Regions from separate parts of the Halobacillus sp. B29 genome, predicted to be linked through region 1. Evidence: riboswitches for the same ligand, from Rfam matches in the RefSeq annotation. Region 1 holds a riboswitch; the other holds the start of a gene.
What was found. Region 1 has a riboswitch for FMN ahead of ribD (bifunctional diaminohydroxyphosphoribosylaminopyrimidine deaminase/5-amino-6-(5-phosphoribosylamino)uracil reductase RibD). Riboswitches for the same ligand answer to the same signal wherever they lie in the genome.
Positions count from the first base shown of each region.

Region 2: it holds a riboswitch for FMN, as region 1 does, so the genes downstream of both, ACTWP7_RS18265 (ECF transporter S component) here and ribD (bifunctional diaminohydroxyphosphoribosylaminopyrimidine deaminase/5-amino-6-(5-phosphoribosylamino)uracil reductase RibD) in region 1, are expected to answer to the same signal.

Region 1 covers NZ_JBQQCM010000008.1:210,250-226,052, forward strand. Annotated here, with positions in the region: gene ACTWP7_RS12325 (aminopeptidase) at 1-688, opposite strand, end outside; gene ACTWP7_RS12330 (DUF2254 domain-containing protein) at 940-2,301, shown strand; gene ACTWP7_RS12335 (cryptochrome/photolyase family protein) at 2,331-3,773, opposite strand; gene ribH (6,7-dimethyl-8-ribityllumazine synthase) at 5,025-5,495, opposite strand; gene ACTWP7_RS12345 (bifunctional 3,4-dihydroxy-2-butanone-4-phosphate synthase/GTP cyclohydrolase II) at 5,512-6,705, opposite strand; gene ribE (riboflavin synthase) at 6,722-7,372, opposite strand; gene ribD (bifunctional diaminohydroxyphosphoribosylaminopyrimidine deaminase/5-amino-6-(5-phosphoribosylamino)uracil reductase RibD) at 7,353-8,468, opposite strand; FMN riboswitch at 8,601-8,750, opposite strand; gene ACTWP7_RS12360 (hypothetical protein) at 9,298-10,146, opposite strand; gene ACTWP7_RS12365 (hypothetical protein) at 10,875-11,093, shown strand; gene ACTWP7_RS12370 (YolD-like family protein) at 11,151-11,492, opposite strand; gene ACTWP7_RS12375 (hypothetical protein) at 11,489-11,710, opposite strand; gene ACTWP7_RS12380 (hypothetical protein) at 11,845-12,063, shown strand; gene ACTWP7_RS12385 (hypothetical protein) at 12,104-12,268, shown strand; gene ACTWP7_RS12390 (UvrD-helicase domain-containing protein) at 12,940-14,817, opposite strand; gene ACTWP7_RS12395 (ATP-dependent nuclease) at 14,818-15,803, opposite strand, start outside.
Region 2 covers NZ_JBQQCM010000017.1:16,554-32,356, forward strand. Annotated here, with positions in the region: gene ACTWP7_RS18200 (glucose-6-phosphate isomerase) at 1-1,241, shown strand, start outside; gene ACTWP7_RS18205 (YugN-like family protein) at 1,359-1,787, shown strand; gene ACTWP7_RS18210 (potassium channel family protein) at 1,758-2,756, opposite strand; gene ACTWP7_RS18215 (thioredoxin family protein) at 2,855-3,406, opposite strand; gene ACTWP7_RS18220 (M20/M25/M40 family metallo-hydrolase) at 3,533-4,591, shown strand; gene ACTWP7_RS18225 (hypothetical protein) at 4,727-4,945, shown strand; gene ablB (putative beta-lysine N-acetyltransferase) at 5,227-6,069, shown strand; gene ACTWP7_RS18235 (ATP-grasp domain-containing protein) at 6,226-7,569, shown strand; gene ACTWP7_RS18240 (hypothetical protein) at 7,585-9,555, shown strand; gene ACTWP7_RS18245 (N-acetylmuramoyl-L-alanine amidase) at 10,186-10,959, shown strand; gene ACTWP7_RS18250 (Spo0E family sporulation regulatory protein-aspartic acid phosphatase) at 11,195-11,386, opposite strand; gene ACTWP7_RS18255 (hypothetical protein) at 11,888-11,968, shown strand; gene ACTWP7_RS18260 (collagen-like protein) at 12,139-12,738, shown strand; FMN riboswitch at 13,372-13,520, shown strand; gene ACTWP7_RS18265 (ECF transporter S component) at 13,688-14,287, shown strand; gene ACTWP7_RS18270 (hypothetical protein) at 14,337-14,705, opposite strand; gene ACTWP7_RS18275 (hotdog fold thioesterase) at 14,722-15,117, opposite strand; gene ACTWP7_RS18280 (1,4-dihydroxy-2-naphthoate polyprenyltransferase) at 15,204-15,803, opposite strand, start outside.

The sequences.
Region 1 (15,803 bases):
GCCAAATATGATCCTCGACTAATTCAATCGACAATTCAGTGCCTGGAGCTTTATAATGAAGTTTTCTATATTGCTTTTTATTTAAATATTCACGTGCCTGGCGCAAACGTTCATTATGCTCATTCCAAGCTTCAATTGGATCTTCCTGATCAATCCGTGTGATCTGAAAGATTTGTTCCCAAAGTTTGTCCTGAGCCTGTTCGGAAGAAAGCTCTGGAAATACTTTTTCTGCCCAGGCCTTCTGGGGATAAGCGACAATACTCCATGTGGTTTTATCATTCATAATGTAATCGCGATATTTAGTAAGTGCCTGAGCACTCGCTTTATTAGCTTTAGCTACGCGTTCAGAATCCAGATCTTTCAATAAATCCGGATTCGGACCGTAAATTGAGAGAAGAGAATAGCCATCAGCAACCATCTCCTCCAGCCCTTCTGCCTTCCATTTAGGGAAGTTCTCAAGTACCTCCATTGGAGCATTTTTCATTTTGAGATAACTTAATACTTCATCGCCCCACTCAACGTGAACGTTCTTGGCTCCTTTACCGTAAGCCTTAGCAGAAATGGTGCGAACAAGATCTGCTGCCTCTATCGGGGCATTAATAATCAGCCCCTGGCCTCTTTGTAAATTAACTCCTTTTTCCAGGGCTAATTCTGCGTATTTTTCTAATTGCTTTTGATTTGCTGTCAAACTGATACCTCCCAAAATTGAGATTGTCATTATATTATTTCATATCTGCCATCCATTTCCTAATTAAATGCCGAATCTTGAATTTTAACCAGGAAAAACATAGTTCTTATACTTATGTTCACCTTTTTCTATATGAAAAAACAAAAAGTGGGTTAGTTTATTTTTATCCAGGGTAGGAAATAGAAGAATTTAAACTAACTAAGAATGGTGATTATATGGGTTTCTTTTACTATATTAGAAAATATTTTAAAATGTCGAAACGTCAGCGTAAAAGTGAGTTAAAATCCACCCTCTGGTTTATGCCTTTCTGGTATATAGTAGGAGCAGTCGGCCTTTCTGCTTTTACTTTTTATCTAGATTACATTGTGGATGTCAGCCTGTATTTGCCTGCTGCCATAGGGTTCAGCGGTCAGACGCTACAGGTTCTTTTGAGTGCACTCGTAGGAGGGGTGCTAACCTTAAGCGCATTTACGATCAACTCTCTACTTGTAGCTCTTACCACGTTCAGCGGCCAGTTTTCTTCCAAAATGCTTGTAAACTTTGTAAGTGACCGTGCGACACAGCACGTACTAGGAATATTTAACGGAAGCTTCATATATGTACTCCTAAACTTCTTATACGTCACTCACGAAGAAGAAGAATATATCGTCGCTACACCTGCTCTATCTATTTTAACTGCCATTACAGCTGCCGTGACCTTTATTTATTTTATCAACCATACAACGACCTGGATGCAGGTTCACAACATCAGTTACAATATGAATTCCAAGTCAAAATCTGTCCAGGCTTCTTTAGAGAAAGAACTGAAGCCCTATCATCTTGAAAAGAGTGTTGAGAAAGCAGAACTGCCTACAGAAGCAGATGGAAAGATTATCGAAGCCAATCAACCGGGTTATTTTCAAGTGGCTGATTTCTCCCGCCTCATTAAACAGGCTAAAAGAGATAATAGTCTCATACGGTTTGATGTCAGAATCGGAGAATTCGTCGTAGCGGGTACGCCAGTAGTCACTTATTGGGAAAATGAAGAAAAGGTGGACCCTGCTCGATATCTGAAATCTATTGAGATTGGAATTAAGCAAACTGAAATTCAAGATCTGGAATACGGATTAATCAAGCTTGCCGAGGTAGCCATTAAGGCTCTGGGGCATAACGACCCGCTAACCGTTACGAACACTATTCACCAAATTGCAGATCTATTAAAGAGTATAGGTCAGTCTTCAAATTTCTCTCCCTATCTTTTCGATCAGGAACAGGAACTTCGTATTATCTTAAATCAAAAGGATTTCAGATATTACCTTCACAAGGGATTTGCATCCATACGCGAATACGCGAACCAAAATTCGGCGGTCATGACCGAACTACTGACTATGGTAGCTCTGCTTAGTAAAACAATGGATCAGTCCGTCCACAAAGATTTATGGGAATTTGCCCGCCAGACGATTTTAGGATTTGATAACTACAGCCTTTATGAAAATGATTGCCTTTATATTTTAGAACAATTATCCGTGCTTGCAAAAAATACAGGTAACCAGAAAGATTATCTTTTTCTACTCGAATACATGCTGGAAAGAGTCAGCTCTAAAAGCGCCTCTAAGGTACCATCTTCGCTTTAGATTGACCTAAAAAAGAAGAAGAGAGCAGATCAAGAGCTGTTCTCTTCTTCTTTTTCATTTTTAAACATTTCAATCGCCCGAACGCGCATGGTTTTATGATCAACCATTGGCTCAGGATAGTCTTCCCCAATGACGCAATTCGCTTGCTCCTGGACTTTCTCAGACATTTTAGCCGGCTCATGAATATATTTTTTATCGACATCAACTAATTCCGGCACCCATTCTTTAATAAAGCGCCCGTGAGGATCGAAGCGTTCCGACTGTCTCGTAGGGTTAAATACCCGGAAGTAAGGAACAGGATCTGTCCCTGTAGAGGCTGCCCACTGCCAGCCGCCAATGTTAGAAGCCGGATCATAGTCTATCAGCTGCTCTGCGAAATACCTTTCTCCTGCACGCCAATCCATCAGCAAATCCTTGGTTAGAAAAGAAGCTACAGCCATGCGAAGACGGTTGTGCATCCACCCTGTCTCATTCATCTGCCTCATAGCCGCATCGATAATTGGAAATCCTGTCCGGCCCTCTTTCCATTGGTTAAAAAGATCTTCATCATAGTTCCAGGGCAATCCCTGATATTTCTCAACCATTTCTTCATCTCCGGCATTCGGATAAAAGTGATAAATCATATTATAGAAATCACGCCACGCAAGCTCTGAAATATACGTTTCGACCCCTTCTGTATTTTTGCGGTAGTCCACTTGATCATGAATTAAATGATAAACCGTTCGAATGGAAATAGCACCAGTTCTTAAGAATCGGGACATCCGGCTTGTACCATCCACCGCTGGAAAATCCCGGTCCTTTTCATAATCATAAATCGCTTCATCCAGAAAATCATAAAAGTGATAAAAGGCATCATTTTCGCCAACTTTATCAAATTCTCTCGTCGTCTTGGTAATTAAATTTTTGTAGGCTTTATAACCATCCTCAAACTCATCTTTCTTGTCTACAGCAAGCTGGGATAATCGTTCATGATCTACTTTTTGGACAGCTGGCTTTTGCAGCTGCTTCCACTGTTTATAGTAAGGGGTGAATACTTTATAATATCCGCCAGTTTTTTTAGTTACTTCCTTCGCTCCGTGCATATGATGATCGATATAACTGAAGACCTGAACGTCTGAATCGTTTAAATACTCTTTAACTTCATGATCTCTTTTCAGGCCAAAGCCTGACTCATCTCGATTATAATAAACAGCTTCTACTTGATGTTTTTCAACCAGCTGAGCGAACGCTGCGCTTATCTTTCCTTCTATAAAATGAACGACTAATCCCTTCTCTTCTGCGTCATCTACAAAAGCTTTCAAGGTTTGAAAAAAGTAGTCATGCCTTGCAGTAAATTCCTCATTCAAGTCAGGATGGATATGAAAAAATAAAAGGATTTCATCCTCATCACCTGCATGTTCCAAAGCTTTACTTATTGCTGTATGATCATTTAATCGTAAATCTCTGCGAAACCATATCGCTCGAGTTGTCATGGCTTCCACTCTCCCTGTCTTTTTCTATCTAAGCTTTATTGTAACGAATGTCTGTTCCACCCTCACGTTTTAATAGGTAAGCTTTGATATAGTCTTTGCTTCTTCACTAGTGGCCCAGTTACCCGTCGTTCATTTTCCATAAAAAGATTATTCAACAAAAGGGCCGGATAGTTGAAGACTCAGTTTCGAGATATCTTAGGTCCGTTGCTGATATAGAGAGGGGCTGGCTACGGAAACAACTCGCTTTCCTGCGGCCCTACACGACGTAGGGTCGATCGATGTTGCCACAGGACGTGGCGATCTTAGTCGATCCTCCTTTTACCATAAGCCTCCTCAGTCGTTAATACTCCTTGTGGGTCTAGCCTAGCTCCTTCTCCCGCGGGAGTCTCGTCGTTTCCTCCGCCATCCTATGTTTGAGGAGTGCACGGACCCTTCTATAAGAAAGGTGATCGTTCTGGATCAGACTTAACCCCTTATATATCAGGTGTTGTACACTTAAATAAGCTAGATACTCTTTTGCTCTCCAGTTAATTTTAGTAGGCAGTTTTGGTGGATTTCGAGTTTCTTATTCGGCCAAGTCCGGAGGGGGACGATGTAGACTCCTAGGTTAAACGCGGAAGCACCTTGGTCAGCGGCGTATGGACTGGACGTTCAAATGTGGAGGTGCCTTGTCGAGGCTAGGCACCGAAACTAGCCTTGAGCTGGCGGAGATAAAGAAAACACGAAGAGCGGAGCGATTCGATGTTGCCTTATCGTACAGAAGTGAGGGAAGTCTCACTAGACGCTAGGTGCTGGAGCTGGATAGCTCTCCATGTCGTTTATGTCCTGATATAAGCTAAGTATTAATAAAAATGTAAGAGCGGGATGAACATGATCGGTGAGATCCCGCAGGGCTGTTAAGCCCGAGGAAGCTCACCTCAAGGGATGTTCGACTAAGATCGCCACGTCCTGTGGCAACGTCGAACGACCCTGCATCGTGCAGGGCCGGAAAGCGAAATCGTCCCCCGGAGGACCTTCCGCTCCTCCAATGTCTCGAAACTGAGTCTTCAACAAACGGGAGCTTTCCTGAAAGATCAGTTTCGCTACTTTTGTTAAATTACACCACCTTAACGACAAATTACCCAGATATTGAATCTTCAAGATAATGTACTAATCGCATTCTATTTCCTTATTGAAGATCACTAACAACCTGTACTGTCGCTGTCAGGTAAAAAAACAGGCTGCCGCTGATTTGCGACAACCTGTCCACTTTTACTGATCAAATGTTTTCATTAATGTTGCCATTTCGATAGCTCCGGTCGCGGCTTCCCAGCCTTTATTGCCTGCTTTAGTTCCCGCACGCTCAATGGCCTGTTCAATCGTATCCGTCGTAACAATCCCAAAGATGACAGGAACGCCGCTTTGTTGAGAAGCCTGAGAAACTCCTTTCGCAGCTTCTCCACATACGTAATCAAAATGAGGAGTAGATCCTCGAATTACGGCACCTAAAGTAATTACGGCATCATAGTTACCAGTTTTAGCCATTTTAGAGGCTACAAGAGGGATCTCAAATGCTCCCGGCACATGAGCTGTTTCCACTCCGTCCATGTCCACTCCATGGCGTTTTAGAGCATCTAAAGCTCCCTCATACAGCTTACTAGTAATAAAATCATTGAACCTTCCTACCACAATACCAACTTTCAAACCTGTTCCTACTAAATTTCCTTCGTATGTCTTCACCATCTTATTCCGCTCCTTTTTATAAATGAAACATATGTCCCATTTTAGACTGTTTAGTTTTTAAATAAATTTCATTTTCCTTCCGAGATTTCATCTGAATGGGTACACGTTCCACTACTTCAAGATTGTACCCTCTAAGTCCGGAAATCTTTTTAGGATTATTGGTAAGAAGATTAAGTTTTGAAATACCTAAATCTCTTAAGATTTGAGCTCCCACCCCATAATCACGCAAATCAGGACCAAACCCTAACTTTTCATTAGCCTCTACAGTATCAAGCCCCTGCTCTTGGAGCTTATAGGCTCGCAGCTTATTCACAAGGCCAATGCCTCTGCCTTCCTGACGCATATATAACAGGACGCCGCTTCCATTCTCAGAAATCTGCCTCAATGCATTGTGAAGCTGCGGACCGCAGTCACAACGATAAGAGCCAAATACGTCTCCCGTCAGACATTCTGAATGAACACGGACCAATGTTGGCTTCTCAGGATCAATTTCTCCTTTAACTAAAGCAATATGTTCTTTATAGTCAATATCGTTCGTGTAAGCAATTGCCCTGAAGTCTCCATATTCCGTCGGTAAAGCGACTTCTACTTCTTTATTCACATGATTTTCGATTCGATACCGATATTGAATTAAATCGGCAATCGTAATCATTGGAATGTCGAATTCATCGGCCATTTCGCGTAAATCAGGAACTCTCGCCATCGTACCATCATCTTTAATAATCTCACAGATTACTCCAGCAGGCCTCGCTCCTGAGAGCTCCGCTAAATCTACGGAAGCTTCCGTATGACCGGCTCGGCGCAGCACGCCTCCTTCTTTAGCAATCAGCGGGAAAATGTGGCCGGGCTTTTGAAAGTCTGCGGCTGTCGCTTGAGGGTTCAGCATTTCCCTGATGGTAAGTGCCCTCTCGTCAGCCGAGATGCCGGTTGTCGTATCCTTATGATCAATACTCACGGTAAAGGCCGTCTGATTAGGGTCCGAATTTTGGTCCACCATCGGCATCAGTTCCAGATGATCGGCCAAACCGCTGGTAACCGGTGCGCATACCAGTCCACGCCCATGCTTGATCATAAAGTTGATCATTTCCGTACTTGCATATTCAGCAATTCCGACAAGATCCCCTTCGTTTTCACGGTCCTCGTCATCACAAACGATTACCATTTTCCCCTGTTTCAATCTTTCTATAGCTTTTTCAATTGTATCAAACATTATTTCACCTTCTTTTCTAGGCAAATCCGTTATCAGACAAAAACTGTTTGGTCATTGTCGATTTCGGCTGCGCTGAATGATCTCCCTTTAAAAAATGAGCAACATACTTACCAATCATGTCACATTCTATATTCACGCGATCTCCGGTTTCCTTTTGCCCCAGGACGGTATGTTCCATCGTATGAGGAATAAGGGAAATCGTCACGCGGCTGCCTTCGACCCCAAACACAGTTAGAGACGTACCATCTACTGCAATTGAACCTTTATAAACAAAATAATGAATAAGTTCTTCCGACATTTCAATTTCATAATAAACCGCATTTGATTCAGGTTTTTTTGAAACAATGGTCCCCGTCCCGTCAATATGACCAGATACAAGATGACCACCAAATCTGCCACCGGCAGCCATGGCCCGTTCAAGATTCACGGGGCTCCCCTGCTTTAATTCACTTAGATTTGTAGCTCTATAAGTCTCAGGCATAATATCAAATTCTACAGAACGGTCTGTATAGCTGGTTACAGTTAAACAGACGCCATTGATTGAAATGCTGTCTCCTAACTTCACATCGGATAGCACTTTCTCCGCAGATATACTAAGTTCCAGAGACTCGGTTTTACTTTTAATAGAATGTAAAGAGCCGATCTCTTCAATAATCCCTGTAAACATTGATTTCTCTCCTTCTTACAGACACAATTTTTATATCTTCTCCTATTTGTTCATTGGATACTACCTGATAATCAGGCACGTTTTTCAATTCGCTGATCCCCTTTCCTGCTACTGGAGAAGGTGCGTCTTTTCCTCCAATCAGTTTAGGGGCGATATAGGTGATGGTTTCTTCTACTTTTCCAGCTCGAACAAAAGCATCAGCAATGGTTCCTCCGCCCTCTACCAGTAAGGAAGTCACTTTTTGTTCTCCTAAATACTGCAGAGCCTGATGGATGTCTATCTGGTCTACATCCTGTTGAATAACTCTAATATGGTCTACATCCTGAAGTTTTTGGACCATATTCTTTGAGACATGCTTACCAGTAAAAATCCAAGTGGGAGCTTCCTGATTTTGAATAAGTTTAGAAGACAATGGAATCCTGAGCTTGGAATCGAAAACCACACGAATCGGATTATTTCCTTTTCCTTCTATTCTGGTGGTCAGGGTAGGATCATCTGACAAGACTGTCTGAATTCCCACAAGGATGGCATCCGATATATGACGATAGGTATGCCCGTCCTCTCGTGCTTCGTTTCCTGTAATCCACTGACTTTCACCTGTGCTTGTTGCAATTTTTCCGTCTAAACTCATGGCCGCTTTCAAGCGTACATAGGGTTCCCCTGTCTGGATAAAGTGAAAGAAATCCTTATTGAGCTGATCCGCCTCTTCCGTTAAAACATTGGTTTCAACTTCAATGCCCGCTTCCCTCATCATATTTATACCTTTTCCTGAAACCTCTGGGTTTGGGTCATGTGATGCTATAACCACCCTCTTAATACCGGCATCGATGATCGCTTTGGCACAAGGAGGGGTCTTACCGTAGTGGCTACAAGGCTCAAGCGTCACATAGATTTCTGCACCCTTCGCTTTTTCTCCGGCCATCTGGAGAGCATGAACCTCTGCATGAGCTTCTCCAGCCTTCACGTGTACGCCCAGTCCTACCAATTCATTATCTTTGATAACTACTGCTCCAACAGATGGATTGGGGCTTGTTTGACCTACCGTTTCGCCCGCCATCTGAATCGCTGTCTTCATATATTGTTCATCACGGCTCATGTTCCCGCCTCCTTACGATGAATAAAAAATAAACCCTGAAGAAGACATACTTCCCCAGGGTTTATTTTACTTTTGATTTGCATATGCCAAATAAACGGTACGAGTTTACTTCTCTGGTACCTTGACATGCTCCACATCCTTCTCCCATCCAGACTGTAACTGTCGGCTTTGGTCTCTCACCAAATCAGGAGGAAGAGTGCTTGACACTTCTTCCCCGTCGCGGGCTTAGAACGATTGTTCATCACCGCCGGCTGGGATTTTCACCCGACCCCGAAGGACTCTCTATTCTGTTGTATTACTATTAATATATATGAAATGCGCTAAACTCGCAATTCTTTAGGTTAAAATTGGACCGTTTTCAGTTTGAATAGGATTAATTTTGATCGTTGTTGACGAGTTTCGTCAACAATTCGTCAACAACGTTTTCAGAGATATTTCATTATTAGGATAGTGATAATCTAAAATTTCAATTTGAACTCCCTTTAATAAGGGTTAATTTAGCGATAATTGAATAATTTCACGAATAATTTCTCAAAATTTTCTAAGCCCCACGATTAATCGATGAGGCTTAGAAAATTTTCATTCAGTATTATGTACTTTTTAATAAAACTGAAGTTAACTGTTATCATTCTTCTTGCCAATCTCATCTTTAATTTGTTTTATATGAGTAGACATATCCGAGTTATCGATCCCAATCCTAACACCATAGTATACTACCCCAAATAAAATCACTATACCTAATAGATAAAGAATAAGAGTTAACACATTATCACTCTCCTTGCTCATAAGTAAGATAAGAACCAGTCTAATGACTGGCCCTTATTATAACTTAATTATATTTATTCACCCAACTGTCAAATGACCTATCCCCACTGGCACGATATCTAGCTTCAATTGTTGCTTGTTGATCTTGCCATTTAGCAGCTATATCAAGCACGAATCGTCCTTGAATAGTTCTTTTATAATCAAACATGTTATACTCATATTCATTAACAAGAACATTGGTACCATAAAAGTTCCATCCAACCATTTCTCCATTTCCATCTTCTCTTACATTCTTGGAATGGATTTTGATACCATCAGCTCTCCATGTGTTGGATTGCCAATATGACCAGAGAACATTCCCAAGAACATTTACCCCTTCAACATCATAATAGGCACTATAAGTTTCATTGGCTGCGGCTAGGCTAACCATTTTATCACTATTCTTTGATATAGACTTTTTTTCTTCAGTCTTCTTTTCTACTACTTTAGCTGGCATAACCATAGATTTATAAGCTGTCTTCTCTTCATCCGGTAAAGAACTCCAAATTAGCTTCAAAGCCTCATTTTTATTGTCAATTTCTGAATTTTCATCAACTACTTTATTAACTTTGGAAAGTACTGATTGCGAATTTGACTTTATGAATTTTTTCAGGACTTTAGCTTCATCTTCATTTAAGTTGTTATAAAACTCTAAAGCTTTACCTTTTTTCACCTTTTCCCCTGACATCATTTTCAATTCAGTTGTGGAAGGTTTTTTTGTTATATCCTCGTTATATCCTATATTATTCATTTCTTTAGCTAGGTGCTTACCTGAGATATTTTCCTCAGCATATGTAGTGTTAGGTGAGAACATTGAAACTCCTAATACTGTGGTTATTGTCAAGATAATAGCTAACCAATTACTTTTTTTCATTTTCCACTACTCCTTTTTCATACTTTTTGTAGATATAGGCAAATTTTTCTACATAAGCTATATTTTCGCTTACCTCCTTATCTAGCCTAAATGGAGATTATCATAGGATTTTTCTTCTTTTCAATATCATTGAGATTAGTTATATTTTAAAAATTATTAGTTTGAAAGGACTAAGATATAATAAAGGATGTAGTTAATAATTTTCATTACTTGACAAAAAAATACAATAAAACACTTGCAAACAAGAGTTTTTTAGACATTATTAATCGTTTTTCTTATTCTTACACTTGGGAAACCTCACCACGGAATATGTTGTTAAGAACATTTATTCAAATCAGCTTTCCCAACACACTATAAAGAAAATATCCTCTCATTAATAATGCATAGCTGCATTAATTCTCAAATTGAAATATTGTTTTAACTTAAGTAATTCCGTCGACCTTACTCCCTTTATCCACCGAATTTACTTAAGCAATAATAAGAACCAGATACGTTATGGTTCCTAATCTCTAAAGATGGCTTGAGAGTACATAGCAACTTTGATTACCTTTGGGACATGTCTCTGTTTTTGATATAAACAATCTTGAGTCTGTGTTAATTGCAACTCTTTCATAATTCGAATATTCGTTCTTGTAATATCATCAACAAAAAAATAATTAAACATTTTTTCTAAATTGATGACACCAAAATGGGTTTAGACAACGATAATAAAGTAAAGGAGTGATTTTATGAAGGAATTAAAACAACAAATCAGACAATGGGAATCGGAATTGAAGAAGCACAATTTGGATCCGGAGGTGCTGCAGGTTTTTAATAACATGAGCAAGTACCTTATCAACCAGAAGAAGTACATAAAGGAATTGGGAGATATGGTGGAGAATTCTCAGCAAGCCTATGAAGATTTGAGACGAGAGTTATTTATGGAAGGTTATGACCTAAAGCATTAGACATAAACAAAGCCCCACCAACATGGTGAGGCTATTGTTTTATAAAGAAACATTGCGCTAAATAAATTCGACACTAAATATATCTTCAAAAGGCAACGACGTATTCATTTTTTCTTCTATATCTAAACATCGTATCTTTCTTCTTTCTGGATCTAACCCAATAACTTTCACCTTCGTACTACTGTAATCAAAGCCATTGTGATGTATAATCTCTACCGGGAGATCATCGCTCTTGGCTCGTTGCAAAGCAAATTCGATTTCTTCCAGCTGCTGTTCATCTAGAGTCGCTTTATCCACGCGCTCATCTTCTTTCCAAAGCTTCTGAAGCACCTCAACGTGCTCCGGTAACATTAAAGATGTCCACTTTATGGTTCCGCGATCATTAGGTCCGTTTCTCATCGGGCTGCCTCCTTTTTACGCTTAGGAGGGAATACGGAAAGAATATTATCACGTTTGAAAGTGCGCACCTTCCTTCGAGCTAAACAAAAAGCCAGGATAGTTTCTTCTCTTACCTCCAAAACTCGGACCATTCTCTGCGACATGTCGCCTTCTGAAGAAATATAAACCATCTCAAGCCTTTGTTTACTTATAACACCTCTTTCCATGAGTCCATTCATGTTATTACCTCCTGTATATAATACGAACATTTGTTCTTATTATACCATTAGAGAAAAATAAATAAACATTTTTTCTAAAATGGTGACACCAAAATTGTGTGAAGTCACGATAATAAAGTAAAGGAGTGATTTTAATGAAGAATTTAAAGCAAAGTATTAATCAATGGGAAGCAGAATTGAAAAAGTACAACTTGGAACCTGAGGCGCTACAGGTTTTCAATGCTATGAGTGAGAATCTCCTTAGCCAGAGGAAGCACATAAGTGAACTGGGAGATATGCTAGAAAACTCTCAACAGGCTTATGTAGAATTAAGGAAAGAGTTAGTTGCGGAAGGTTATAATCTGCGGTATTAAAGATTTCATTAGAAGATAACGAGGTGATAATATGGAGCCTATGGTCAAGCAACTTTTAGCATGGTCCGAAGAATTAAAGCAGCATAGTGTAGAACCTGGAGTAGATGAAGTCATTACTTCTATGGTTGAATATATCTATACTCAGCAGAAAAAAATCATTCATCTTGAAGAGAAACTAAGTATGGAAAATGGTATAAAACATTAGTATGAGCCCCACCTTTGGCGGAAGGTGAGGCTCTATCCTTGCCTTGAAAAATAAGAAAAATAAGCAAGGATTTAATTATTATACCATCTAATTTATTCTTTCTGAAACATTGATCCATATCATAGTGCTCTTCAAAGTGTATTTATTCGGATGCATATTGCCACAGAAAGGCAAACTCATGACATCAAAGAGCTATCACCTTTATAGCTTTAATTTACTCTCACAAAGATTATTTTCAAAATGATATCGCTAATTATTTGAACTCATGAGAAGGTTTGAGAGCTGCCAAACCTTACATCATGCCGCCCATAAGTTCACTAAGATAAATAATGAAAAATAATGTCCAAATCAGATGTTATTATGAGTTAAGTTAGGGATATCTCCCTTACCACGAATAAAAGGATATAATCAAAAGTGAGAAAAAGTATGCCAAAGAGTATGTCACTTTAGGGGTAAAATACCTGATTACGATTATGTCTCTTGATTCGCTCTCTCAAAAACTCAAGTTTCTTCTTTTGAGCTATTTTGAAGCTTGTTTTTAACATTACTATTAAAATGATACGAACAAAATGCAGTAAATGTCATAAGGTATGTCATTATCCGATTGGACCATTAAACCAAGATCAAATAAACTAGAAACTATCCCCCCTAGCTCTAGTTAAATCAGATAATTAATTAAAGGCAATGGTCTTAACAATACCTGAAGACTCTAGAACCTGATAAAGCTCATTTATATTAGTTCGGTTTTGATGTCTGTCTCTAATATCAGCTGTTGAGAAATACAGTCTATTCTTTGCTCTTGATAAAGCTACAAAAAATGTACAGATATCTTCTGACCTTTGATCTCTGTAACTCCAGAATGCCTCATCTTCTAAACCTACAAAAATAACTGTATCATATTCTAACCCTTTACTTTTGTGAACTGTCATTATGGGAACTGAATTGTTACCTTCTAAGTTCTCGATTGCTTCTATCCAATTTTTCACATGCGCAAACTCATCCCATAAGTATTCTGAAAAACTTGTAATTATTGAGTTTAAAAAATCACCTTGTGAATATTTACTATAGGAGGCCTTAATATGATTTACACCATAAAAGTCAATAATAGATTTGGCTAAATCCTGAAGCTTACTCTCTTCACTACAAAGTGACAGCTTAGATTTTACTTGCTTCAAGAAAAAGTTTACTTCCGTTAGAAGTTCGGTTAATTTGCCAAAGTCCTCACTTTGATCTTCTAAGCCTTTGGACTGGGTTGCAAAATCCACAATATCATTCCAAGATTCTATATTTTGTTTGTGGAGAGCTGCTTTTAGAGTATTAATCATTAATATTACAATTTCCTCTTTTAAAAGGTCTTGATATCTCCCTTCATCCCTGCCCCTGATTCCTACGTTATAAAGGGAGCTAATAATCTCTGCACCATAAATGCTAGGTCTCTGCTTTACCAAGATACATATATCTCTTTCTTTAATACCCTCGCTATTAATTAAGTTATATACCTTATCAGCAATAGTATCCGCTTCCTTATTATTATCGGGAAAATACCAAATCTCCGACTCACCATCATCTAAATTCCATCTATTAGATGGTGATACCTTTAAGTTATTTTCGTTTAATAAATCGTATACTTTCTTTTGAACTTCAACCAGTCTAGGCGCAGACCTATGATTCATTTCTAGTCGTTTTTCTTTAGCAGAGAAATCTGCTTTGTAAACATCAAATACATCTTTCTTAGCTCTTGCCCAGACCATAATTCTCTGTTTATTGTCTCCTACTGCTGTAATAGTAGTATCAGATTTATAGAAACAAGTCTTTAAAAGATCGTACTGTAAATCTGTTGTATCTTGAAATTCATCTAAAAAAACATGACTATATGTTTGCAATAATGCTTTTTTTATTAAAGGGTTCTTACGAACTAAATATTCAGCTAGCCTAGCAATCATTTGAAAGTTAAGGCTGGGCTCCAAACTTCCTTTTCCTCTTAGTAAATAACTCCAAGCAGCGATAATCTTTGTGTGAGTACTTTTACCAACATCAAGTGGTAACTTATTCTTGATTAGCACATCGTTCAATTTTTTATTATATTGGCTATCTGTAAGTCCCTTTTTTTTCACAGCACCTGTTAAGTCGAACGCTGCTCTTATGTCATTTTGCTTTTTATTCTGAATAGCTATTTTATAGTTTTTATCAGGTCTATAATTTTCGGGAACTCCTAAAGAAAAACTATCTAAAAGGCCTTTAGCAAAAGAGTCAAATGTCTTTGATACAAAGCTTTTAGAAGCTTCTGCACCGAACCTCTTCTCTACCCTTTCGGATAAGTTCTTTGCGGCGTCTCTTTTAAAACTAATTGCTAATATTTTTTTAGGTGTCCTTAATGTACTATTCTCATGAAATAAATAACCGACTTTTTGAGCAAGCAGTTCAGTTTTTCCTGCACCTGGCCCAGCTAACACTAAAAGTGATCTATTAGATGTAATCGACTCAATCGCATTTTTTTCCAAATTCAAGCCATTAGTAGGTTCCCATTCTTGTACTGTCTTGTTAATCATTCAACTTTCACCACTTTTATGATCAGTATGAATTAATTTTAAAGATCTACCAAATAAACGCTTTAGTACTTCTGGTAAATAATCAAAAAACTCCTCTTCATCTATCTCTGTCATTGCCAATATATGGGTGCTGGGTTTTCCTCGACCTAAGAAAAAATATGAATACCAGATCATTAATTCTTGTTGGGAAGGAGAATAAGTATCTCCATTTCCTCCTTCATTCTTTAATGTCTTCCTTACATCATGACTTATCCGCTCTTTATATAGGGAGGATTTTTTTAATTGCTGGTTAAGACTTGAAATCTTCCCTAGATCTTTTATATGAGGACCTTCATTTGCTTCTATAATTTTTAAATAACTCTCTTTATACTTCTCTAACATTAAAAAGTCTATATCCAATGGATTTGAGAAAAACACATTGTACTCTTCTAGTTTAATTAACCACTTTTCAAGTAATGATAAGTTTGATTTACTAATAGTTCTTTTATGTAATTTCTCTAAGTCTGCAGCTGAAATTTCTTCATCATTAATAGATAACAAGTCGCTCTTAGAGTACCCAATCTCTATTAATTGTTTTAAAATATACTTGATTCTACCCCAATCTCCACCGTTCCTTTCTCTATCTAAATCTAAAAGAGTAATAAATGGTATATTTAGTTGAGTTAATAGTTTCCAAAAATGATTTACATGCTTGCCGCCCAAAGGAACCACTGAGATCCCTGCAAAGTCTGCACCATGATTAGTGTGCTCAAATATTTTCGGTATAATAATTTCTTCACTGTCACCCTCACCCAAGATTACCAATGAAGAAAAATATAGTTCTGGATATGCTTTTATAGCTTCTTTAATATATTTATAGGCCTCACTTGTATTTTCTGGGAGTAATATTTTATTTATTTCAGACTGATGGTTTATATTGGACATCCTTATATGCCTAATATTTTCAGGATCCAACCTTTTTATTAGGGAAGGACTATGTGATGTAA
Region 2 (15,803 bases), on a different contig from region 1:
AAAAAAAAGGAGCAGGAAGTGAATTTCTAGGGTGGCTGGATCTGCCGGAAGATTATGATAAAGAAGAATTTGAACGTATACATCAATCAGCTGAAAAAATTAGATCAGACTCTGATGTTCTGCTTGTCATAGGCATCGGCGGGTCTTACCTCGGGGCACGAGCAGCTCTTGAGATGCTGAATCACAGTTTCTACAACGAACTTGCTTCTGAAGATCGTAATACTCCGCAAGTATTCTTCGTGGGCAACAGCATTAGTGCTCCTTATATGAATGAACTTTTTGATGTCCTGAAAAATAAGGATGTTTCGATTAATGTTATTTCCAAGAGTGGAACAACAACGGAACCTGCTATTGCTTTCCGTCTTTTCCGCAAGTTTCTAGAAGAAAAGTACGGAGTAGAGGAAGCACGTAAACGCATTTATGCTACCACGGATAAGGAAAAAGGAGCTTTGAAGACGTTAGCTTCGGAACAAGGATATGAAACCTTCGTCGTTCCTGATGACGTAGGCGGACGTTATTCCGTTTTGACAGCTGTGGGACTTCTTCCGATTGCGGCAAGCGGAATTAATATTAATGAAATGATGAAAGGCGCTCAGTCTGCACGACAGGAGTTAAGCTCAAGTAAGCTTTCAGAAAATCCTGCTTATCAATATGCAGCTGTTCGAAATGTTCTTTATAACAAAGGAAAAACAATTGAAATGTTAGTGAACTATGAGCCATCTCTACAGTATTTTGGAGAGTGGTGGAAACAGCTGTTTGGTGAGAGTGAAGGAAAAGACCAAAAGGGCATCTTTCCTGCTTCAGCTAACTTCTCTACAGACCTGCACTCGCTTGGACAGTATGTGCAGGATGGGCGAAAAGACTTGTTTGAAACCGTCCTAAATGTCGAGCAGCCTGCTTCAGATATTACGATTGAAGAAGATGAGCAGAACTTAGACGGCTTGAACTATTTAGCTGGTAAAACGGTTGATCAGGTAAATGAAAAAGCTTATCAGGGTACTATGCTCGCTCATACTGACGGACAAGTTCCTAACCTTATTCTGCATCTTCCTGAAAGAAATGCCTATACGTTTGGTTATCTTGTGTACTTCTTCGAGAAGGCTTGTGCCATCAGTGGCTACTTACTCGGCGTAAACCCGTTTGATCAGCCTGGAGTGGAAGCATACAAGAAAAATATGTTTGCCCTTCTTGGGAAGCCAGGATTTGAAGAAGAAAAAGAACAGCTTGAAAAACGACTATAAGATTAAGCATTATTAAGTTTCAAGGATAGGAAATAATTAACACCTCAGGTCATCCATATTTTGGATGACCTGAGGTGTATTTAATTGGGCAAGCTAGTGCTAAAAGGAGTGGATAGAATGATACCATTATCTTCATCGTTAACTGGAAAAGTATTTCGGTTTACAGATGCAGAACTTGCACTTAAACCAATTGGCTTTAAGCTTTCGGACAATTGGGATTATGAGCATGGATACTTTGATTATAAGATTGATGACCATGTAGGCTATCAGTTTATACGGCTGCCATTTACAATGGAGTCTGGATCTATGGATGCTCCGACTGACTATGCGACCATCCGTATGGAAGAACCTTTCCTGCTATCACATAAATATAATCCTGGTCTTGATGATAACGTAAAGGAAGGTAATTTCCGGGCGATTTTTGATCAATTCTCAGAACCTGTTGATAAAGATGCTTCATTTCCAGAAGAGCACATTAGCACTGGGCAGGAAGTATTGGCAGAAGCTGAGCATGCTTTATTGACGAAGCGGGGAGAAAACGATTAAATAATCTCCTTTTTCCAATTTCATATCTCCATCGAGATCAAAAGAAACTTCTTTCCCCTTTTTAATACCGATAATTTGGCAGCTTTTCTTCAAGAAGTATTCTAGTGCTTGAATGATAGGCTGCCCTTCCAAATTTTCAGGTACTATTTCTTCATGAAATTGTCTGGTCGTCAATAAATCCAGTAACAACTCAAAAGGCTGCACTGGATCATTGCGGTAAAGTTCATGGAAAAATAGACTGCTCATAAAATCATTTGATCGAATAACCGTGTTAGCTCCAGCTCTTTCTGCATTAATTCGCTGTCTGTCAGTCAGCACCTCGGCAATAATAAATAATTCCGGGTGATGTCCTTTTAGAGCTACAGTCTGGTGGATAACGGATTGGTCCGATTGTTCTTCACGTTTAGAAGGGTCTGCCGTAATCACTGCCATACGAGCTTCGCAAAGATTTGCTTTTAAGAGAATGTCTTCGTCGGTTGCATCTCCTTTAATAAAATGCACATACGACAAATTACGGTAAAATTCGTGCATAGTGCGATCAATGAGAACAATTCTTTCCTGGATTCCCTGAAATCCCATCATATCTATGAGCTGCCTTGTCCGTTCATTCCACCCGATGATCACCAGGTGATTTGATCCACGAAAGTCCACCTGTCCCCGAACTAAAGCTTCTTCATGTTTGACTGTGGAGGCTGACAACGTGGCCATGTAGAAGGTTACCAATCCTCCTCCAGTTAATATAAGCAGAATAGCCGTAATCTTTCCCAGGGCACTTAGCGGGACATAATCACCGTAACCTACTGTCGCCCCGGTAACAAATGCCCACCATACCCCGTCAAATAAAGTAGGGAAGCTTCTCGGCTCAATCCAATGGATAATCATACCGAAAAAAGTCATCATAACGATGACTGTCCCTAAAAGTCTTAAGAATAAAGGTACTTGAAAATATAGACGAACTAAGGATTGCATCATGAATGCCCCTTTTTTAGTTCATTATAGCTAATAAAATGGTGATTCAAACATAAAAAAACTTGCCCTAATCGCTTAGTGGCAAGTTAACTTTGAACTTATGCTAATGTTCTTATCATATCTTTGTAAACATAGTGCCAGAAGTTCTGATGATCTCGATAAGCTTTTGTGATAAAAGTAAGCATCTGTTTCTGCTTTTCCTGATAATCTTTTGTTTCTTTCTCAGGCAGGCTGCCGATGGAATCATCCAAAAACGTTTGCAGCTCTGGTGCTCTAGGTCCCCATGAACAAATCTCTTCCCCGTCTCTATCTATAAAGATGATGATCGGTATTGAACGGGATTTTCCGTTGGTAAGATAATGGTCCATTAATTCAAGATTTTCATCACGTCTTAAAAAATGAGTTTCAATATGACCAGCTTCTGCTAATCGAAGAAAAATAGGGACATTTAACATCGCATCTCCGCACCAGTCTTCCGTAAGAACGACGGCACGTATATCTTTTTTCTGAAGTTTTTCAAAAAAAGGATAGTCCTCTGTAGAGATATTAAAGTGCTCATATATATATATAAGATCTTTTTGGAACTTGTCCATTGAATCCACGTATTCTTGGGCTGTCATGCCTTTTTGAAACCAGTCTTCCAAATTCATCGAAACCCCTCCTTTTAAATACTACATCTCAAATACATTCCCTAAAGGATGATGGTTTAAGCATGATTTAGAAAACTAAGTGACTTTTTTGATATGATGATGAGAGAAAAAGGAGGAATCATAAAAATGAATGAAAACCGATTGGATTTTTTACTAGAATTGCTTCAAACTCCCTCTCCTTCCAGTATGGAGATGGAGATTCAAAAACGCTGGATTAAAGAAGTGAAACCATTTTCTCATGAAGTCAGAACGGATCATGCTGGAAATGCTATTGCGATTTTGAATCCGGAAGCGGAATTTAAGGTACTGCTGGCCGGCCACTGTGACGAAATCGCATTGGTGATTAATCGAATTGATGAACAGGGATATCTTCATTTTGACAAAATGGGAGGGATTAACCCGAAAGCAGCTGTTGGAATGAAAGTCACGATTTTAGGTTATGAAAGAACGTTGACAGGGGTGATAGGTGTTAATGCTCAGCACCATGGCGGATTAAAAGGAGACTTCGGCGTTGATGATTTATTCATTGATTGTGGTGCAAAATCTAAAGAAGAGATAGAAAAACTAGTGCAAATTGGTGATTTAGCGGTTTATAAACGTACCCCTGAAGTTATGATGGATCGCTACATAGCCGGACGAGGATTGGATAATCGCACCGGTCAATTTATTGTAGGAGAAGTACTGAGGCGCTTATCCGAAAAACAAGTGAAAGTGGGGGTATATGCGGCGAGTACGGTTAATGAAGAAACCAATATGGGAGGTGCGTTCTTTGCTGCTGCAGGTATTGAACCGACGATGGCTATTGCCTGTGATGTCACTTTCGCTACAGATTATCCAGGAGTGAACAAAAATAAATACGGCGATATTCAGTTAGATGAAGGTCCTGTTCTGGCAAAAGGAGCCCCAATCAATCGGAAGATCAACCAATTGCTAGAGAAAACGGCTAAAAAACTGGATATGAAAGTGCAGTACGAACTCACTCCAAGAATGACAGGTACAGATGCAGATAAAATGCGTCTAACTGGCAAAGGTGTTCCAGTAAGCCTTGTATCTCTACCACTAAGGTACATGCACTCTCCGGTAGAAACCGTAAGTATTAAAGATATTGACGAAGAAATTGATTTGTTAGTAGAGATGATTGCCAGCATGACAGGCGAAGAAAATTTAAATCCGTTAGAAGATTAATAAGAGAACTATGAACCTCGTATCGAGTTATTTCCTTTACTTAATCCCTTCCTGTTTAGGAATAATTCATGATTATTTGGATATACTATCCATTAATGCTTTAAGTTTTATTTCCTTAACGAAGGAGAGAGCGGAATGGATCGGGAATTACTTCATCAAAGTATTATGTCTCTAAAGGGAAGAATAAGTACGGGCGAGTTAACGTTTAACGGATGTGAAGAATATGTATTTCACCAGTTGGATAAAGTAAAAGAGTTAGAGGATGGTTTAGTAGATATTAATACCGTATCATCTTCTTTGAGATTGTTGCTTCAAGCTGCAGAAACGCAAAGAAGAGAAGGCATGATGGGTTGATAAAGATGTAATGGAAGTGCCCCCTCGCTATATGTGAGGGGGCTTATTTTTTTTCCAGAGATTCGGCATATAGCATCATCAAAGTTCTATATGTCAAAAGTAGTGGGATTTCGACAAAATCTTTGGTGTCTTTCCAAGAAAATTAGACTTATATTGACAGGTAGTTAAGGTAGAATGTTTATTGAAGATGGTTACTAATAAGGACACTGAGGAGTTCAGCTGTTATATCGATAAGGAGTAGCCCATCTCTCCATAATAGACAATAAATAGGAGTGTACCTGATGATATCTGGAGATTTTCTTTCTGCCGGCACCTTAATGGAAAAAAGTTACTTTGACGTAGAACTTGTAAGCCGAAGAGTTAAGGTGTACGATCTGCCTGATGACGTAAGTGGATTTATCAAGGAACTTACGCAAGCAGCCTATAAAAAAGACTGTGATAAGCTTATTTTTTATGTGAAAACTGGGAGTAAAGAAGAAGCAGATTTACAAGCACATTCCTGTAAAATTGAAGGAGAAATTAAAGGTTTTTTCCGTGGAGATGATACAAGAGTTTATGCTAAATATTTAAATCCTGCCAGAGAAAAGAAAAAAGAGGGAAACGTCATTGACTATGTTAAACAATTGAATCATACTTCCACCGCGAAAACCAAAAAGCTGATGGACGGTTATACCATGAAGTGGGGTAGAGAAGAGAATGCTGAAGAAATGGCAGAACTCTATCAAACTGCTTTTGCTAAGTATCCTACTCCTATCCATAATCCAGAGTATATCGTTGACATGATGAAAGATCATGTGCATTTTGCGCTCATTTTTAAAGGTGAAAAGTTAGTTAGTGCCTGTTCTGCTGATGTATTTCCAGAATATAAAGCAGCAGAATTTACAGATTGTGCAACACTGCCGGAACATAGAGGCAAAGGTCTTTTATCTCATCAGTATCCTTTTCTTGAAGAAAAAGCGAAAGAATTAGGAATTAATACAATGTTCTCCTATACGAGGGCAACTTCAATGGGTATGAATATTGTGGCTGCTCAGCAAGGATTTACTTATGGTGGGTGTATGATTCAGAACAGCTGGATCGGGACAGGACTGGAAGATATGAATATCTGGTATAAAATTCTATAAAACGGAACAGGACAGCTCCTAGCTGTCCTGTTTTTTTATACATAAAATAATTTAAATTTAACATAAAAAATTCACTTGTATTTAAGGATAAATAGGCCTGTGGTGGAGATTCTAACAAAATGTTGCTTAATTATTTCAAGGATAGGTGAAAATCATATGCCAAGGCTTAATCAAGAAACAAATTCATTTAAATTTACCAATCAAAATGATCGTAAGCGGTTGAACGGAAGGCAGATAGGACCGCTTAGAATTAATCATGAACGACCAGAGCGCGGCAGTAAAGTAGCATTAATTGGCTGGAGTGTGCCGTCAATTGAAGCTATGCAGCAAATGGGAAAATCATATATAGTGGTCAGCCATGAAGATTTCAAACCTTATGCGGATCAGCATAACATTCCATTTTTTTCATGGGATTTTGGAAAACCGAGCCATTATCAGGAGGTTTATGAACGATCGGGGGATCTTTTCACCCAATTAGTGGAGTTGGACGTCGGTCATACGATCCCGATCTTCGAGGAAACGGTAGAATGGTCTGGCGCATTGAATGCGCGCCTTCGAAATGACCCGAATGTATTCGATCACTCTATTCTCTTTAGAGATAAAGCGATGATGAAGCGCAGGGCTCATATAGGTGGGTTAAAAGTGGGCGTATTTGAAGAGGTAGAAAATAAGGAAGAGGTTAAACGTTTTTTCAGAAGGGTTAATCAATCACTGTTGAAAAACCATAGTCAGGAGCCTGATCCGATCCATTTCAAAGCGTTAAATAAGGCGGGAGCGGCTGGCCATCGCATGATATTTTCAGAAGAGGATATCGAAAGCAAGCTAACGGACGAAAGCTTTCCAGGGCTGGTAGAGAGTCATCTGCATGGAATGGAAGTTTCATGTGAGGTGTTCATTCATAAGGGTGAAATCAAGTTTCTGAATATAACAGAATATGTACTTCTCGGGTACTCCAGTATGGTTCCACCATCTGCTGCTTTAGAGCATTATCGCCCTCTGATAATAGAAGAGGTGGAAAAACTTGTTCAGGCGTTTGATATTCAATACGGCATGATTCATCCTGAATTTTTTATTACGGATCAGGAAGAGGTTTACTTTGGAGAAGTTGCCTACCGGATTCCAGGCGGTCATATATTCGAACTAATTCAAAAAGTATACAAATTCAATCCATTTGGAGCTCACCTTCTTTGCTGTGACCCTCATACTTCTCAGGAAGAACTTGAAAAATACGTGCCAAAAGAACCTGAGGCTGATGGACATGCGGGAAGTTTCTTAGTCTATCCCCGCAAGAAAACCGTAAGTCGTGTGCAAATACCACACGATATGGAAAGTCATTCCAGTTTTGATAAACATACGCTGTATAAGCCCACGATTACGAAGTTCCAGGACACAAACGAGGGCTATGGAAATCATTGGGGGACGGTTTTTCTGCACGGGAATGACAGCGAAGAGATTTCCCAATTATTAACCGATTATGTGGACTACGATTTTTATATTTAGGAGGAAGCACATGCGATGGCAGTAAAAATGGATACATCTAAAATTGAGGCTTTTAAACAAGAACTAGAGACCATGGAGTCTACTTATTCATTTGCAAAGTCCATGTATCAAAGTAATGTATTACAGGCAGCAGCTAAACTGATGGATGATGAGGAAGGTTTATCAGCTTTATACCAACTTGCGGAACGCTATGAACAAGCTGGTATTTTTCAAGACAGTCCCTGGGAGGATCCGTCTAAGCTTCAGCCTTTTCTTGTAAAAGGTTCTCTTCAGGCAGGCGGTTTAACGACCATTTCTGAAATGCTTAGTGAATTAAGAATGGTGGCTATAGCTAAAGGTGTATATAAGCGAGAAGGAGTTTCAGAGGAGCAGGCTCAATCTTTTCTGCACGAAGTTATGGCTTTAAATATAGATATACTCTTTCCAGAAGAAACGGAAGCTGCTCGGATTGAGGGGAAAGGAAAAGAAAAAGACCGGATGGAGCGCTTATTTCAATTTTTAGAAGAAAAGCTATCTTTAGCTTCTATTTCTGGCGAACTGGTGAAAGAAATCAGCGGTCTTATTGCTCAGCGTCCCATCATGGTAAATAGAATTGTTAAAATGGTTGATCATGCGGAAAAATTAATGGGGAAAGAGATTGAGGAGTCAGATAGAAAGGCTATCCAAACATATGTGGATGCTATCAGAGGCAGGACGAAAAAAAGCAGAAACTGTGATACCAAGAAATACAGGAATAAAATCAAGAACTTAAAAGAGGATGCTTTAAGGGCAGAAGCTCAATCCTTTGCAAATACGATGCGTGAAACGGGTCTTGTTGCATCTAATCATGTGGTACTCGTCCGTTATATTAATAAACAGCATCCTCAGTTACTTGCTGAGGCGCTGGATTTAACGAACAAGGGAAAAGCAAATTTAGAAGAGCATATGTCCTTTGTGCAGCAATTAATTAAGGCGGGAATTCATATTCCATTAAAACAGTCGCTGTATGGTCTGGCAAAAATACTTGATCGAGGCGTTTTGTCCTCATCGCCTGTCATTCCTGGAATGCGCAGAATCTTCGAATTGGATCTACATTCAGAAACCAGAAAAGTACTGTTAAATTCCATTAATGGAAATGAAGGAATTACGGCAAACAGTATTCTGATAGCTGGAGTAATAAGCGTTCTTGGGCAGCCCCTGGGTATAGGGCAGGGAATGAATCCTACTTGTCAGACAGCGAGAGGAATTAGTCTGTGGTCACTTCATGCCCCAGGACACTTACTTGACTTAATTGCAAGAGCGGCAAGGGACGGGGACGTTGATCTCACCTTTGAAGGACAAACGATTCACTCTAAGGATTTACGGGAAGGATTAGTCGATGATCTCCACGATGAATTAGACCCTGTTTCGCTCATTCTTGTGCCGCATTTAGATCGTATATATTCAGAGCTGGTTCGCCGCTCGAAATTTCGGGGGGATGATGTTCATAAATGGGTCAATCCGGCTTTTTATGGAAACTGGGTTCAAAAAGGTTTTTGCGGTGTGATTGACCCGATGACTGGTTCCGTAGCTGATTATCCAGGGTTTGTCCGATTATTTTACGGCACGCACCATCCGGATTACAATGAAGGCTATGAACTGATCTATCCAAATCCAGTAGGAATATTTATAACCAATGCATTCGGGAAGTTATTAGGGCTCCACGCCGTTTCTATCCAAAGAATTGCAAAAGATCCGGATGGAGAAATACGTATTTATTTCTATAACCCCAATAATGACAGTTCTCAGGACTGGGGACAGGGAATAGAGCCCAGCGTAGAAGGATGTAATGAGATTCCGGGCGAATCTTCACTTCCATTCCATCAGTTTGTGTCCAGGCTATATGCATTTCATTATAACCAATATGAGCAGGGAGACGCTTATGCTGTGGAAGACGAAATTGTCCAACAAGTTGAGAAGTTAGCAAAAGAGAGCTGGGGCGAACAGCATACGTGGGTACAATTATAGAAAAATAAAAAATCCCGGTTTCTGAATTAACAGGAACCGGGATTTTTTGAATGGAGATCGCGGAAGGGTGGGGAGAGGAATAGTAATCAAAAGGTGAGTTGTCTTGGTAAATGGTCAAATCATTAAAAATGTATTGCCTTGGAAGTCGTTTGCGTTCACGGTCCATACAGCTAATCCTCCTGAAACCCCGCGAGTGATAGTTACTTAATAATTGGATCATAATGGACTGCAGGTTTGGTTTTCCAATACAAATTAAACCGTTAGTACCTGTACTCACTTTTGAAAGTGAGGCTAGAAAAGTCACAGGCTAATTAAAGCCTTTTTTGAAGCCCTTAAGGGTGTCCCATGATACAGAAGTAATGGCTGTTGTCACTAGTCTAACTAGTCTAACTGTATAAAAATACCAAATGGGTAGAATAGCCTGTTCAGGTGAATGTAGTATTTTTTTATTTAAACAGTTAAATGTGAGATTACTAATTTTAGACTATACTAATGCAACGCTAGTGACCAAAGTACATAATATCTTTTTAAATATGTGAAAGATATAGTTTATACGTCCACTCCATTTAAATCTTTGCGCATTTAATATAAGAGGTTATAAAATAACCAAACTTATAAGGAGTGGTAATAGTGCCTAGATTGATAGCGCTAGATGATGGACATGGAATAGATACTCCTGGAAAACGAACACCTTTCATACCAGAAATCGGGATGTCAATTCATGAGAACGAATTTAACCGTGCGGTCGTCAATTTTTTGAAAATAGAACTCGAACGATGCGGCTTTGATACACTACTAGTGGCGCCTACAGACGTAGATACATCTCTACAACAGAGAACAGACTTAGCCAATAGTAGAAATGCCGATGCTTATATCTCTGTGCATTACAATGCTTTTGATGGAACATTTAGTGGAGAAGATGCTAGTGGTATAGAGATCTTTGTATATAATGGAGACTTAAATAATGAATCTGGGAAGTTGGCTAATGCGGTTGCTAAATATCTTCGAGAAGGCACTGTTCAAAATTTTCGTGGAGTAAAAGAAGAAAATTTCCATGTGCTAAGAGAAACCAATATGATCGCCATTTTAACCGAGAACGGCTTCATGGATAATAAAAGAGAAGCTCTGCTCATGATCGATAGGGCTTTTCAAATGGAAGTAGCCGTTGAACACGCGAAGGGGATCTGTGAATATTTTAACGTAGCTTACGTTCCAGCACCCGTTCCTGGGGGTACAGGATTTAACGATGTACCTAATGATCTATACTCGGCAACAGCCATTAAAAGAGCTAAGGATCTCGGTTTGCTTGAAGGTTATCCTAATGGTAATTTTGGTCCTAATGATAGCTTGAAGCGTGGAGACTTTGCACTTGTGTTAATGAGATTATATGACTTGCTAAAGTAACTTAAATTAAAAATGGTTTTTAAAATATTTAAGCTATCTACGCCTTATCTTCAATTAAAGATAGGGCGTGGTTTATTAAAAATAGAAATAACAGTAACAAAAATGTTGGTGAAAAAAGTTTTTTTTTATGTAGAATTTTTGTTTTTAATTGGTTGGTATAAAACGGAAAAAAAGGTTTGGTTTTCTAATACTTATTAAACCGTCACGGCCTGTACCTCGCTCTAAGATTGGGGGCTTAATGTTGGTTTCCCTCACTTTCCCAGAGTGAGGGTTTTTCTTTGCGCAGCTTTTCCAATTTGTTTAGTAGGCAATCCAGTTGTTGAGAAATAATTAAAACATCTAGAAAATCTACATTATTCATATAAGCGCAATACATCTTTTCTCTCGTTTCTTCGATTTGCTCTTCAAATCGCTTCTTATCGGACATTATCCACCTCTCAAAATCTACAAAGAACTAATCTCCTATATAGGTTTAGATAAATTATACTATGTAGAATATTTTTGAAAATGGACATTTCATCCTCAGTTTCAATGGTCCAAAATGGAAATATGCTTAGTTGATTTGTAGGTTTTTCAAATCATTTAATGCCTTAGATCATAACCTTTCATCCTTAATTCCTTTCTCAACTCTTCATAAGCCTCTTGAGAGATTTCAAACATATCTCCCAACTCGTAATTGAAGGAGATTTTAATCAAACTGAGGCTTATACTTTCTTTAATAACAATTTTGCACCTAAAGGTATGGCGTATGTACTGCCACATTCTGAGAGGGAAGCCTCACTTGTATTAGTACCCGCAATATTCCGAAAATGAGATACTGGATAAAGAGGAGTTATGGAAGGAATGTTTTACAGAATACTGCAAAACATTGGGCATAAAAAAGGGCTGCCCTAATGATACCGCTGGAGCATAAGCTACGTATAAGGGGATTAAGACAGAGTTTATTTGTGGAGAAACATTTGAAACTCTAGAAGATTTGATTAAAGCTTTATTTGACGATGTCCATTAGTACAATAATATCTAAATTCATGCCCATTGGGTTATCATCTCTCAGTGGCTTATCGAAAAAAGCACCTAAGGTTCCTATATTATTGCGCTTTATTTAGATTGTAGTCAATCGTGAAAAGTCCAGTCAGATTTATTACTATTGCATATTCTGGGGTATATGTAGTGGAGGTGATGAATTTGAAGGTAAAAAAATACTGTGGTTTTTGTCCTATTTATCATCGGAAATCAACTAAATGTGACTGTCCTCCGGGTCCAGAAGGTCCAGCGGGTCCAGCAGGTGCTGAAGGGTCAACGGGACCTCAGGGTGAAACAGGGGCTACGGGCCCTCAAGGTCCTGCAGGTGGGGTGTTGGATTTCGCTGATTTCTTTGCTCTTATGCCGCCGGATAATGCTGATACGGTAGCTGTAGGTACTGATGTAAGCTTTCCTCAGGATGGTCCTAGTAGTCCTGGTACAGGAATAACCCGAGATAATGATTCTGAATTTAATTTAGCAGACATTGGGATCTATCAGGTGCTGTTTCAGGTAAGTGTAACGGAGCCGGGGCAGCTTATACTGACTCTAAATGGAGCAGACTTAGCGTACACAGTAGTGGGGCGAGCTACGGGAACGTCTCAAATTATTGGATTGGCGCTCGTGGAAACAACTGTAATAAATTCAACGTTAACGGTGCGAAATCCAGCAGGAAACGCAACTGCATTAACAATCACACCATTGGCAGGAGGAACGCGTCCAGTTTCCGCGCATCTTGTGATAACTAGATATCAATAGTCAGTAACTTAAAAAATCTCTAGTGTTGAAGAGCAGCTCTGTACTAATGATTTAATTAAATCTCGTTAACATTTGAGATGCTATTACAAAATTGTAATAGCGTTTTTTTTTGAGAAATTATTTTGAGGATATGGTACTGTTTGGAATATATAGAACTAAGCGTTAGAGTGGAGTATCGGAATACTTAATGAAATGTCATGTTGACTTCTGCAATGAGGATGTTGTTACGGTTATTTTTGTGCAGTGAAATGCTTCAGGAAGCCCTAATGTCGGTGGAGCATGAACATTTTTTATTACACGAACTCTACTGGTGAGTAATGGTCCTAGAGATCAGGGGTGCTATAAAGCGGACATTATTAATGTTGCCGGAGCATGTGGAGAAAGCCGATCTTGATGAACAGAAGCTGGAAGAAATCGAGTTTGCTCTACAACGACTAAGAGCGACGACCTACCAGTAGAGATCAAACATCGTAACGGATTTGATTATGGCTTATGTTGTTGACGAATTGTTGACGAAACTCGTCAACAACGATCAAAATTAATCCTAATCAAACCAAAAGAGATCCGATTTGAAACTTAGGAGTTGCGATTTCATAGGGTTTTGTATAGAATAAACATACAATAACATATCGATTCCATCTTCGGGGCAGGGTGCAATTCCCGACCGACGGTGATGAGCGTATATACGCTTTCAGTCCGTGACCCGTTTGGCATCATGCTAAACGGTGGACCTGGTGCAACTCCGGGACCGACAGTTACAGTCTGGATGGGAGAAGATGTCGAGCGAAGCAGGTAGAAGTATATCTAATTCTACCTACTGTTTCCTATGGACAATTAATCCACCCTAAAGCCCCTTTATGTATGCTTTAGGGTTTTTATTATGGACATAGGGAGCACGTTCACCTTCATCTGGGATGTGAATCGATGAAAAAGATGAAGGAGGAGATCGATGATGAACCCTTATACAGGTCAATCGTCAAATTTGCTTAAATTAATTATATTAGCTCTAATGGGAAGTATTTCTATGGTTTTAATGCTGCTGAATTTTCCACTGCCTATACTTCCTCAATATTTAAAAGTTGACTTCAGTGAGATCCCTGCACTGATTGCTGCTATTCTTTTTACTCCATTAGCCGGAGTCATCGTAGAAGGGTTAAAGAATACACTTTACCTCATCTATACAGGAGCTGCTGATCCAGTAGGGGTAGTAGCTAATTTTGCGGCAGGTGTCCTGTTTGTGGTCCCGGCAGCCATGATCTATCACAAGTTCAAATCCACAAAATCATTAGTATCCGGCATGGTGGCGAGTTCTATTATCATGGCGGCGGGAATGAGTGTACTTAACTACTTTCTCATTCTACCTGCATACAGTTGGTTTATGGGATGGGAAACAATGAGTGCTAATGTTAAATGGATTACTATTTTAGCGGGGATTCTTCCATTTAATGCGATTAAAGGAATAATTATCGGGGCTTTGTTTGTTCCTTTATTCATTAAGTTAAAGCCGTGGATTGAGCAGAAGAGCGTTCGATCTTCCAAAGCCGCGTGAATAGTAAAAAGCTGTCCAGTTAAGCTGGACAGCTTTTTATTATTCAATATTATTCATCTTCCATTTCATCCACTCGATAGCGGGCTGTCGGCATAGCTTCTAAACGTTCTAAAGGTATCGGCTCCCCTGACTTCTCACTTAATCCATACCGATCTTCTTCCATTCGTTGCAGAGCATCGTTTACTTCCATTAATTTCTCACGGGATTTTTCGTAAAAAGTCTGTTCTTTTTCTCGTTCGAACTGATCAGTTCCCAAGTTCCCCGGGTGATCGGCAACGCTCGAAATTTCTCCAGTATCATCATTTTCGTAGTCGTTTTTCAATCGATCATCTTTATACTCCTCAAGCTCTTCTTCCGCTTCTTTTTTCATTTCTAAAAGCTGCTGTTTAAAAGATTCTTTTTGTTTTTCCGTTAGCATGTAAAATCGACCCCTTTTAATTATTTTTTACTGGTACTACTCCAATGGTACACCTGGATATCGAAATCGTTTCTTCTGCTTCATTCAGGATCTTAACTTCCCAGACCATTGTATTTCGCCCAATATGAATAGGCGCTGCTTTCCCGATCACATATCCTTCGCGAATACTTTTAATATGGTTCGCATTAATTTCGATACCGAAAATCTGCTGCTCTTTTTCATCCACATTTAAGTAAGCGCCTATACTGGCGGCACTTTCAGCTAAGGCTACGCTTGCACCGCCGTGTAGAAAGCCCATAGGCTGATGAGTACGGTGATCCACAGGCATGCGGATTTGAACATAATGAGCTTCCGCATGTTCAATTTCCATTCCTAAGGTTTCCATAAGAGTGTTTTTTATTAATTTTTCCATTAGATATCCATCCTTTACCTCATATTTCCCGTTGCCTCAGGAGTCAAACCTATAGAAAAAGGATGGCTGGAAGCCATCCCGTTTAGTTATCCCAGAGGAATTGAAATCTCCAATAGCAAAGAAAGACCCAAAAGAACTCCGTACATAGTGTTTGTTTTTGCAGTGGCTACCATAGCAGGCATCATTTCAAGCGGCTGAGATTTTCCTTTAAATCCTTGAATAGCCTGATAACCTTTCGTTAAACTGAATAAGGTAATAAACGACCAATAGGGTAAAATATTAAAGATAATCAGTACGATCGTCAGTCCATACGCAATTAGGAATAGGGCAGTCAAAAAACGAATAGATCCTTGATGACCAAATAATATAGCTAATGTTTTCCTGCCATTCCCGGCATCGCCCACTCTGTCACGAATGTTGTTAGCAAGCAGGATAGCTCCAACAAATATAGCGACAGGAATAGAGACAAGAATAACTTCCCATGAAATCGTTAAACGCTGGATATAATAACTAATCCCTACAATAATCGTTCCCATAAAAAAACCAGCTGTCAATTCGCCGAATGGAGTGTAGGCAATGGGGTAAGGACCGCCTGTGTACAGGTATCCAAAAAGCATGGAAATCAGTCCTATGACAGCGATCCACCAGCTCGAGGCGATGCAAATATAGACGCCTAACAAAGCAGC